3 regions of the Ruminococcus sp. OA3 genome follow, and region 1 is predicted to be linked to each of the others. Evidence: riboswitches for the same ligand, from Rfam matches in the RefSeq annotation. Region 1 holds a riboswitch; each other region holds the start of a gene.
The links. A riboswitch is a leader RNA that binds a small molecule or an ion and turns the genes downstream of it on or off. The one in region 1 is predicted to bind cyclic di-GMP.

Region 1 (3,287 bases):
TTTTGAAGGTGATCAGAGCTGAGTTGCAAAAAGGGAATCGGATATATCTGCGGGAATTCGTATCCCGGAGCATACGACGTACAAGTTTAAATTTACAAAGCATTTTATTGAGCATATCAATGACGGAGAAGAGTTTGATCCGGTAGATGATGAGGAGGAATAAGGTATATTAAATTTTGATACCTTTGTTTATTTGATACAGGGGTGTATTTTAAATCGTAACAGGGAACCAGAGACGGTATGTACATGATTGCTGCTGCCTCTTTTTTTGTGCAAAAATTAAGGAGATGTATCAACAAAATGGATGAAACAAAAATATGTAAGGCATGTGACAGGGAATTGCCGATTGATCGATTTGAGCTGATAAAACCAAAGGATGGGAAGCCATATCGTATCTCTACATGCAGAAAATGCCGGTACGAAAAACGGGCGATGAACAAAAACAAATTAAGCGACAACATTGATATTATCATACACAGGCAGTATAAGGAAATAAAACCAGAACGAATATTGGATTTAACCATAACAGATATTGTTCCGATTGGTGAAGATGAGGTCTTTGTGAAGCTGATGGATTATCCCGGGTATTGGCTGTCCAATTACGGGCGATGTATTCATTTCAGGAATGAGGGAAAATATGTGTTACTGCCGGGAAGCTATGATAAATATCAGGTATTGAAATATGGGGTCAGAAAAAATGTGTTTTCAGGCGGCAAATGGACTACCCAAAGGGAAATTTTATATGCACCGAAAGCAGTCGTGCAGGAATTCGTCGTAAATCCGGATATTGAAAATAATGTTTACGTATGGCACCGAGGATTTGACAAAGTGAATAATTACTATAAAAATCTGTATCCGCTGAATAAGGAACAGTACAGGAGCGTAAAGAATCATTACAATCAATATGGCGAGGACTCAGAAGAGTTTATTATCAAAGTCATGAATGATATCAAATTCAAGCCGGACACATGGAGTAAAAAATGTATGGAACCGGTGATGTGTGGGATTGGTTATCGTGGAAGTAACAATGTTGACTGCGATTCTGAGGCGTATCATCGGTGGCATGACATGTTAAGCCGCTGTTATAATGAAAAATTCCATCAACGGCAACCACAGTATAAAGGTTGCACGGTCTGCGAGGAATGGAAGAATTTCAGCAACTTTAAATGTTGGCATGAGAAACATAAATATGGCGATGAGCAACTGGATTTGGACAAAGATATTTTGTTTAAAGGCAATACGGTGTATAGCCCGGAGACCTGCTGCTTTGTGCCGCATATTATCAATACGGTATTTATCAACGGGAAATCTGCCAGAGGTGATTTGCCAATTGGGGTTAGCTACGACAGAGAGAAAAAGAAATATCGGGCTTGTGTTGCATTTATGGGACAAAGTATAAAACTGGGAAGGTTTGATTCTGCGGAAAAGGCATTTGCCAGATACAAAGAATACAAGGAAGATCTAATTCAGGATTTAGCGGAACAATACAAAGGAGATATACCGGATAAGGTGTATCAGGCGATGATGGAGTGGAAAGTTGAGATTACTGATTGATGATGGGCATATCGGATATAGATATCTGGTATGCCTGTTTTTTTTGCTCCAGCTGCCACACTGCTATTTATTTCGTCAAGAAACAATTGATTGCTCAGAAAATATTATAGATGTTTTAGGGGAATGAATGGTATAGAGTTTTGTATAAAATATTTCATTACCAATAGCGGAAGAAATTGATAGCTTTTATGAAAATATTTCCAGAATTTATGACAAATTTACCAAAAGATGATATAATAAAATCATTAAAAACAAGCACGTATCAAAAAATAATGACGAAGATACGTAGGTTATAATAGAAAAACAGGTGAAAGCCTGTGACGCAAAACTACAGGGTCTAAGCGATTAAATACGACAGCCAGTTGCAGCATGAGGTGAGCATTCTCTGATGGAGGGTGCTTTTTTGTTTGGGCGAAAATGTGAGGGAGGATGCATTTTATGGATAATATTTTGATTACTTCAGGATTTAATATCGAAGGGTATCGAATAACTAAATATCTAGGGATATATACTGGAGAAGCTGCTCTTGGAACAGGGTTTCTTAGCTCCCTGGGAGCTGGTTTTGCAGACATTCTGGGTTCCAATAGCAGTATGTATTCAAATAAATTACAAAACGCAAAAAACATTGCAATGAAAGTCATGCTGGACAATGCTTCAAGAGCTGGAGCTGATGGTATCATAGGCGTAGACATTGACTATGCTTCTTTTTCGGCAGATATCATGGGAGCGATTGTGAGCGGAACTGCTGTGAAACTGGAAAAAATCATGTCCACTGCATCAAAGAAAATTGAACAGGAAATAACGGTAATACCGGTAGGCAATTATGGTACGGAAATTCCGTATCGCCCATATCAGGCTGAAATAAATTCGTCTGATAAAACCTTACGTGTTCATGGTTTTTCTTATAAAAAAGATTCTTTATCAGCCGTCCAATTAAATATTTGCGCAAATACAATATTTGATGAGATAGTTGATCTTGGTAATTATAATTTTATTGATTTTAATCATGATGGGCGTTTATGCACCACTGAATATCTTTCGTATTATTTTGACGATGACATTATAAGGTGCACGAAATCATTAAAAATTAAAATACTGCGTTGTGTACTTGATAATATGGCGGTCGTGGCACAGGAGCCTGTATATAATATAATGACTCTGCCGGATGAATTAGATAAGTTACAAAAATTATATGGGAAAGACGTTGTATGTGATTACTCACTGTCAGACACTGGGTGGATATGCCTTTGCGGTAAAGAAAACCCGTTAGATTCTTCAAACTGTTTATTATGCGGACGTGTAAAAAATTCTTATGAGACTCAGGATTCGCCGGATGATAAAAATTCTAATTTTATAAGAAAAATAGAAACCCTGGAGAATGCGCGTGAAATGTTTGAGTATATAAGTAACTGTATTAAAGAACAGAATGAGAACTTTTCTCAAGAATTGCTTGATATCGTTAATAAATATGTAACATTGGAAAAGTTTTATGGCGGAAGTCAGAAAAAGGCATGCCTTGAAAAAGTAAGGGATTATTTTGGAGAGCATAATTAATTTACACGTATGTGACAGAAGATGTTGACGCAAATGTAATTTTTTAAGTTGTTTTTATAGTATACAGTATTTTATGAAAAGTGATAAGGGAGAACGCACATGAAAAAGAAAATGAGGAGTTTAGCGGTGCTATTGACTATGCTAATGTTGGTTACTGCTTTGCCGATAGATGTATCAGG
Region 2 (3,287 bases), 710 kb from region 1:
AGTTACAACTACTATTATTGAGGTCGGCGGCAGCCAAAGTGATATGGCTCGTGCTGGGCAATCTAATTATGATGATTTTTCTGGCTGGCGTGGCACAGTAACAATTTCCTATACAGATAATGGAACCTATGCGAATCTTACAAAAGCTACTGGAAATTGGACGAGAAGAAGTGGTTCAACTTCTATTTCCGGAATGTCAATGACTTACGGTCAGGCTTTGGGAACAAATAGTAGAAATAGTTCTATCGGGTTATCTTCAAATTCGACCACAACGGTTACACCCTCATGGCCTGCGGGAAAATATGGATATGGTATTGGGCACTACTTAGGCGCCACTATTCACGCAACAATAGGTGGTAAATATGTTTATATCAGCTGTAATGTTAATTATTAAATAATAATGCTTTACATATTACTTAATTTGTATTTAAAAAGTAGGCATATTGGATGAGGCATCTGATATGCTTACTTTGATACAGCCGTATTAAATACTTTTTGAAGGTGGATTTTAGACGTCAGTAAATGCAAGAATCGCTTAGTCAGGGGTGTTAATTATTTTGTCCGAATTTTGAGTAATGAAAGGCAAAGCTGTGATTTATATTTAAAGCGATCAGCAATTTTATATTAAAATGATTATAGAGCAATTTAAGGAGAGTGGCTATGAAGTCAGAGAATAAAAATAAGAACGCATTACTGGTTATGTCTGCAATTTTGTCCGTAGCATATATGGTATTAGATCTGCTGCTATATCCTTACTTAGCGCGGCTGCAAAGTATACGGTATATACCATATGTCCTCTACTATTGCAATACCATAAGAGTTGTGGGAATATTTGTCGTGATGTTGTTTTTGTTGCTGTTTTTAAATAAAAAAAATGTTGTAACACTGGGGCACAAAAATAGAGTGATGTTGTATGCCGGTATAGGAATATATGTCATTTATTATTTGCTGTTTTTTCTGAATTTTGGGATTGGAGTAGGATTTATAGGTGGTGAAATTATTATACAAATATCAGTGATTCACTCCTGGATTTTATGCATCCCCGCAATATTTCTGGCATTGGGACTTGTGAAGGAATAATTGTAATATCACGCCTCAGCAGTATGAGTGAAAATATCATAGTCACTTGATAGAAGTCATGACAAATTTGCCAAAAGATGATATAATTAAATTATTAATATTAACACGTATCAGAAATTGTGGTGTTACGTGGAAGTCATGGCAAACAGGCGGAAGTCTGTGACGCAAAACTACAGGGTCTAAGCGATTAAGTACGACAGCCAGTTGCAGCACGAGGTGAGCATTCTCTGATGGGGGTGCTTTTTTGTTTGGATGAAATGAGGGAGGAAAAGTATAATGAAGAGAATGAGAAGTCTTGCGGTATTATTGTCGGCGGTAATGCTGGTTACTGCTTTGCCACTGGATGTATCAGGAGCCAGTGAGGATGTTGTGTCGGGTGGAGAGATGATTCTGGAACAGGAGGAAGATGAGGAGATTATAGAAACTCCTGAGTCAGAAGATGTGGTTGATACTGTGCTTCCGAAGGTTGAGTCAGAAGTGGAGGAAGTTCCGGAAACTTCATCAGTTCCAGTTTTGGATAGTCGTTCCGGAAGTGTTTTGAAGATTGGAGTTGGTGAAACAAAGAGACTGGAAATTGATGGTTATAACGCAGATGAGTGTCAATGGGAATGTAAAGAGGATGGGGTACCAGAAGGATGGACTTATATTAGTGGAGAAGTACACTGGTCAAATAAGGAAGTAACAGGAAATGTATATGTTGCATCAGACGCCCAACTATATGTTGATTCATCCTCTACAATAAATGGAAATATATATGTTTATGGCCAATTATATGCGAGTTCCAGGTTAACAGTAACCGACAGCATCAACGCATACCAGTATGGGAGCATGATGTCGTCAGGTGTTTTTGATGGTGAACATGGCTATGTTGTTGGAAGCATTAAAGCAAGCCGTATGAATATAACTGCGAGCGCCTTGAATCCGGCTTTCAGTGTAATATCTGAAGATAATATTAACAGTAATAAGGTGGCAGTTGTTGACGCAGGAGGTGTTGTTACTGGAATAAAAGAGGGCAGTGCAACAGTGGTTATGACTTGTAATGGCGAGAGTCAAAAAATTTTTATAGAGGTACATACTTATGATAAATGGGTAGCAGATAAAGAACCGACCTGCACAGAAACCGGAAGTCAAAGCATTCATTGCAGCGTATGTGATGCAATAAAAGAAAACAGTGAAGAAAAAATTCCCCTTGCAGCTCACACGGAAGTAAAAGACATGGCAGTGTTACCGACCTGCACACAACCAGGAAAAACCGAAGGAATCCACTGTTCCGTCTGCAATACCGTCATAAAGGAGCAGCGAGAAATCCCTGTCATCAGCCATACCTACAAGTTCGACAAGCTCACAAAAGCAACGCTCACTGCAAGTGGTAAAATCATAAGAAAATGTACAGCCTGTGGTAGATCAGCAACGCAAATCCTCTCCTACCCGAAAACGATCACGCTTTCGGCTACAAAATATACTTATAATGGAAAGGTAATGAAACCGACCGTCACCGTAAAGGGCGCAGATGGAAAGGTAATCCATCCCGCGAACTACAGCGTTACGTATTCGCCAGGCTGTAAAAATGCGGGTACCTACAATGTGATCATCACTTTCAAAGCTAATTACAGTGGAAAAGTCACGAAAAGCTTTACAATCAATAAAGCGTCACAGACATTGACCGCATCCAGCCACACAAAAGTTTTTGGAAATGCACCATTTTTTACAGGAACTAAGAAGACAAAGGGTGACGGCAAATTAAGCTTTACCTCCAGCAATACGAAGACCGCGACGGTCTCAGGTACAGGAAAGATTACGATCAAAGGTATTGGAAGAACAACGATTACGATCACTGCGGCAGCGACAACGAATTATAATAAGGCTACGAAAGCAGTCACCGTGACGGTCAACCCAAAGGGGACGTTCATCTCGAGCGTTAAGAACAACTCATCCGGCAAAATGAATATCGGCTGGAATAAAAATGCAGCGGTTACCGGATATCAGGTTCAGTATGCCACGAATACCTCATTTTCAGGGGCAAAGACATTAACCATAAATAAGAACAGTACATTGAGCACGTCGGTTTCCAGCCTGACCAAAGGAAAAACATACTATGTTCGGATTCGCACCTATAAAAAGGTTTATAGTACTACTTATTATTCTTCATGGAGCGCGTCCAAAAGTATAAAGATTGCGATTGAAAATCCTTACCTTTCAAAGACATC
Region 3 (3,287 bases), 1.1 Mb from region 1:
CTGTGGTCACGTTTGGAAAGAGAAATCCTCCATTGGCAGCGGAAACTGTTCTCAGCGGATCACTGTGCAGCTCCAGTGTGTGCCCTGCTGCCGGCGAACCATCAGAATACATCACCCTGCCGGACAGGTGGAGAACTGTCTGCAAAGGCTCATCCTCCGGAGACAGCAGTACAGTATCTATGACCTGCCCAAGAGGCGCCTCGACCGTGTTTCGTCCCAGGATAAAACCCACGATACTGGAAGTAATAAATGTCAAAACGAGCAGAAGAAGAATCAGCGGCAGCAAACGCCGCCCGTTCTGTCTTTTATCGCTCTTTCTATAATCACTGCCTGGATGTTCCATGGCGTTTCCTCCTTCTCGGGAAGCTGGTATTTCAGCCTATGGCAAAAGGCGCGGTGTTCCACTCCCCTTTGCCGAGGGCTGAAAGCCCTCAAAGAGTCCGTCCCGGCACAGGGGGCGGCATAAATGGCTGGTCAGGTTGTTGGTGTTTCAGGTGTTGCCTGTTTTCCGGTTACAGTGATCTCCAGTGTCCAGTCCTCATTGGCAAATTCGTTGTCATTTGTATCCTTTGTATTATCCGCATCAAACGCCCATGACCAATAAACTTCAATGGTCTTTTTCATAGCGTCAGCAGTATCACTATATGGAATATTTCCACCATCAATTTTAAATTCAGCTAATTTTTGTCCTGCATTATCAGCTGTAATTTCCTCTGTAGAAAATACCATGTCGTCTGGAAGTGTTGTTCCAGCGGCAGCTGCAATCGCTACACTGTAATCAATCCCCACCTCACTTCCGGTACCGTCAATCGCAATATCAAATTTCCCAGTGGTTCCAGGGGCAATAACCTTATCTTTAATGTCCTCTGTTTGGTATGCTGTTCGGGTATCCCCTAAATCCAGCATAAAATTTTCTGTTCCATCTTTCCCGTTCGCCTTAAAGCTCCAGGCGGCAACCGCAGCCGTCGCGCTGCCGCTCACTTCTGTGACATACCGGGCCATCGTTCCGCCCAGCAGACAGGCGGTCACCAGGGTCAGTGTCAGTGCCATGGCACCGAAACGCGCTGCATAAGATCTTTTTTTCATAACTTATTCCTCTCTTTCTGTGCTTGTTAAGAACCCTCCGGCGTCAGTGGCTGAGCCTGCTCAGGGTTCCCGTGTGCCTGTGGCACTTGATATCCCAGGCACACTTTCGTACCCGGTTCTGTATGGCCCGCTGTCCCCCGGCTGTGCCCCGGAAGCCTGGGCCAATGCATACATAATAGACTGCTTTATGGTTCTTTGGTATCCGCCGTGCAGTCATTACCTTCTTTCCCGGACTTCAGGGCAGCCAGTTCTGCCTCCAGCTCAGCGGTCCGTGCAGACTCCTCCTTATCCATGCGGTGCCTGCGCCAGATGTCCCACAGGAAAAAGAGCAGCAGCGGACAGATGATAAAGAGAATCATACCGATGGTGGACTGCATAAAGAGAATAACATCACCCATTCCTCCGACGCGCCCGCCTTTCCAGACGCCCTGAACCTGCTGTTCGTCGACAGCCGCCTGGTCTACTGCATTGTTTGCATCTCCCTGTGTGATATATTGAATTTTCCCGTTCTCACCCGTGGTGATATCCACAATGCGGTGAGTGACCGCCTTGCCCGACAGCAGATAACAGATAACGTCATCCTTTTTCAGATCTTCTGCACCGATGTCATGAATAAAAATCAGATCGCCGGGCTTTATGTCCGGCTCCATTGAACCGGAAAGCACCACCGCAGGCTTTATCCCAAACACTCCAGGAAGTTCTCCCGGATTTATGTAACTGCTGATGATCAGCACAAGATTTATGATGATAATTGGAATGAAGATCACGCACAGAACGATACCTGCCACCGCGGCCGGCGTGATTTTTTTCTTTTTCTTCTCCATTGGATTTACCCCTGCCTTTCTTTTTTTCTGTGCACCCATTCTGAATTACATTGTATAAATTATAAAACCGGCCTTGCCATACAAAGCCGGTTTTACTAAATGCAACTGGCTGGCTTTCCTGCGGACCTCATCCGCAGGGGAAACCCCTGTAGCTTTGCGACACTGCCTCTCGACAGCTGTGCTCCTCATATAAATATATACAACTCTGAATATACCTCTCCAATATGGCAACGATAATGACAGTTCCTGCTCTTTTTACTAAATAACGTTTTGTTGACCTGATCCCTCAGGTAAATCACTCACCTTGCATCTGCATGATCTGCTGCACCTAATCAGGATATTATATTTCTCATTTTAGGATACTTCATCTCCTATTTATTATCAATGCAAATAGGTAATTTGGCATTGACACTTTTGTGTCATTAACAATGACATTGCTATTGAGGATTTTAAATTTTTCGTGTATACTGGATGTAAAAGGTGGTGATTATATGCAGCTGTATGAAAAACTGACATTTATGATGAACCTGACACAAACATCGAACCGGATGCTGGCACGTGAACTGCAGGTCGATCCCTCCCTTATCAGCCGTCTGCGCACAGGAACCAGAGGAGTCCCACGCAACCGGGAATATCTGAAAATCATGGCACTCTATTTCACAAAACGCTGTACCACAAAATATCAGAGGCAGGCGCTCTCGGAAATGCTGGGCATCAGTCTGTCCCACACCGTTAAAAGTGATCAGCTTACGGACCTGCTCTATTACTGGCTTCTGGGCGATTCAGATGAAGTGGGGCATTTCCTGCGCACCTTTGAAACGCTTACCCTGGAGAACAGAAGCACAGATTCTCTTCCCGAATCCTGCGACATCAATACTGACAATGCACTCTACTTCGGCAGCGAAGGAAAACGCGCGGCAGCGCGTACACTCATAAGGCACCTTCTTTCTCTGGATAAGCCGTGCACCGTCTTTTTATTCGCCGATCAATCGGATGAATGGATTTCGGAAGACCCGGAGTTTCTTTGCAGCCTCCAGGACTGGGGTCTGAAACTCGTACAGCAGGGTTTTCAATTCTGTCACATCACACCCCCTGTAAGCTCTGCTGATCATGCTTTTGATTCCCTCCTGCGGTGGATCCCTGTTTATCTCACAGGACGGGCAAACGCATATTATTATCCGCGGATCCGCGACCAGGTTCACCGGCGTACACTGGTGCTGGTGCCAGGAGAGGTTGCCATGACTTCAAACTCCATTGCGGGCCGGCAGTCCGGATACGCAACCATGCTGACCACCGACCTGCGCCTGATTCAGACATATGAAACAGAATTCCAGGATTATCTGTCCCTCTGCCGTCCGATGATGGACATCTATACAA

Region 2: another riboswitch for cyclic di-GMP. It lies ahead of MCG98_RS05900 (Ig-like domain-containing protein); the one in region 1 lies ahead of MCG98_RS09065 (YbjQ family protein).
Region 3: another riboswitch for cyclic di-GMP. It lies ahead of MCG98_RS04340 (signal peptidase I); the one in region 1 lies ahead of MCG98_RS09065 (YbjQ family protein).

The regions. Positions count from the first base shown of each region.
Region 1 is NZ_JAKNTO010000001.1:1,995,717-1,999,003, forward strand. Features, by position in the region: gene MCG98_RS09055 (HU family DNA-binding protein) at 1-146, shown strand, start outside; gene MCG98_RS09060 (AP2 domain-containing protein) at 301-1,554, shown strand; cyclic di-GMP riboswitch class I at 1,842-1,924, shown strand; gene MCG98_RS09065 (YbjQ family protein) at 1,993-3,108, shown strand; gene MCG98_RS09070 (leucine-rich repeat protein) at 3,208-3,287, shown strand, end outside.
Region 2 is NZ_JAKNTO010000001.1:1,283,043-1,286,329, forward strand. Features, by position in the region: gene MCG98_RS05890 (hypothetical protein) at 1-394, shown strand, start outside; gene MCG98_RS05895 (hypothetical protein) at 661-1,080, shown strand; cyclic di-GMP riboswitch class I at 1,211-1,292, shown strand; gene MCG98_RS05900 (Ig-like domain-containing protein) at 1,357-3,287, shown strand, end outside.
Region 3 is NZ_JAKNTO010000001.1:934,192-937,478, reverse strand. Features, by position in the region: gene MCG98_RS04350 (carboxypeptidase-like regulatory domain-containing protein) at 1-343, opposite strand, end outside; gene MCG98_RS04345 (hypothetical protein) at 475-1,086, opposite strand; gene MCG98_RS04340 (signal peptidase I) at 1,272-1,910, opposite strand; cyclic di-GMP riboswitch class I at 2,008-2,103, opposite strand; gene MCG98_RS04335 (hypothetical protein) at 2,402-3,287, shown strand, end outside.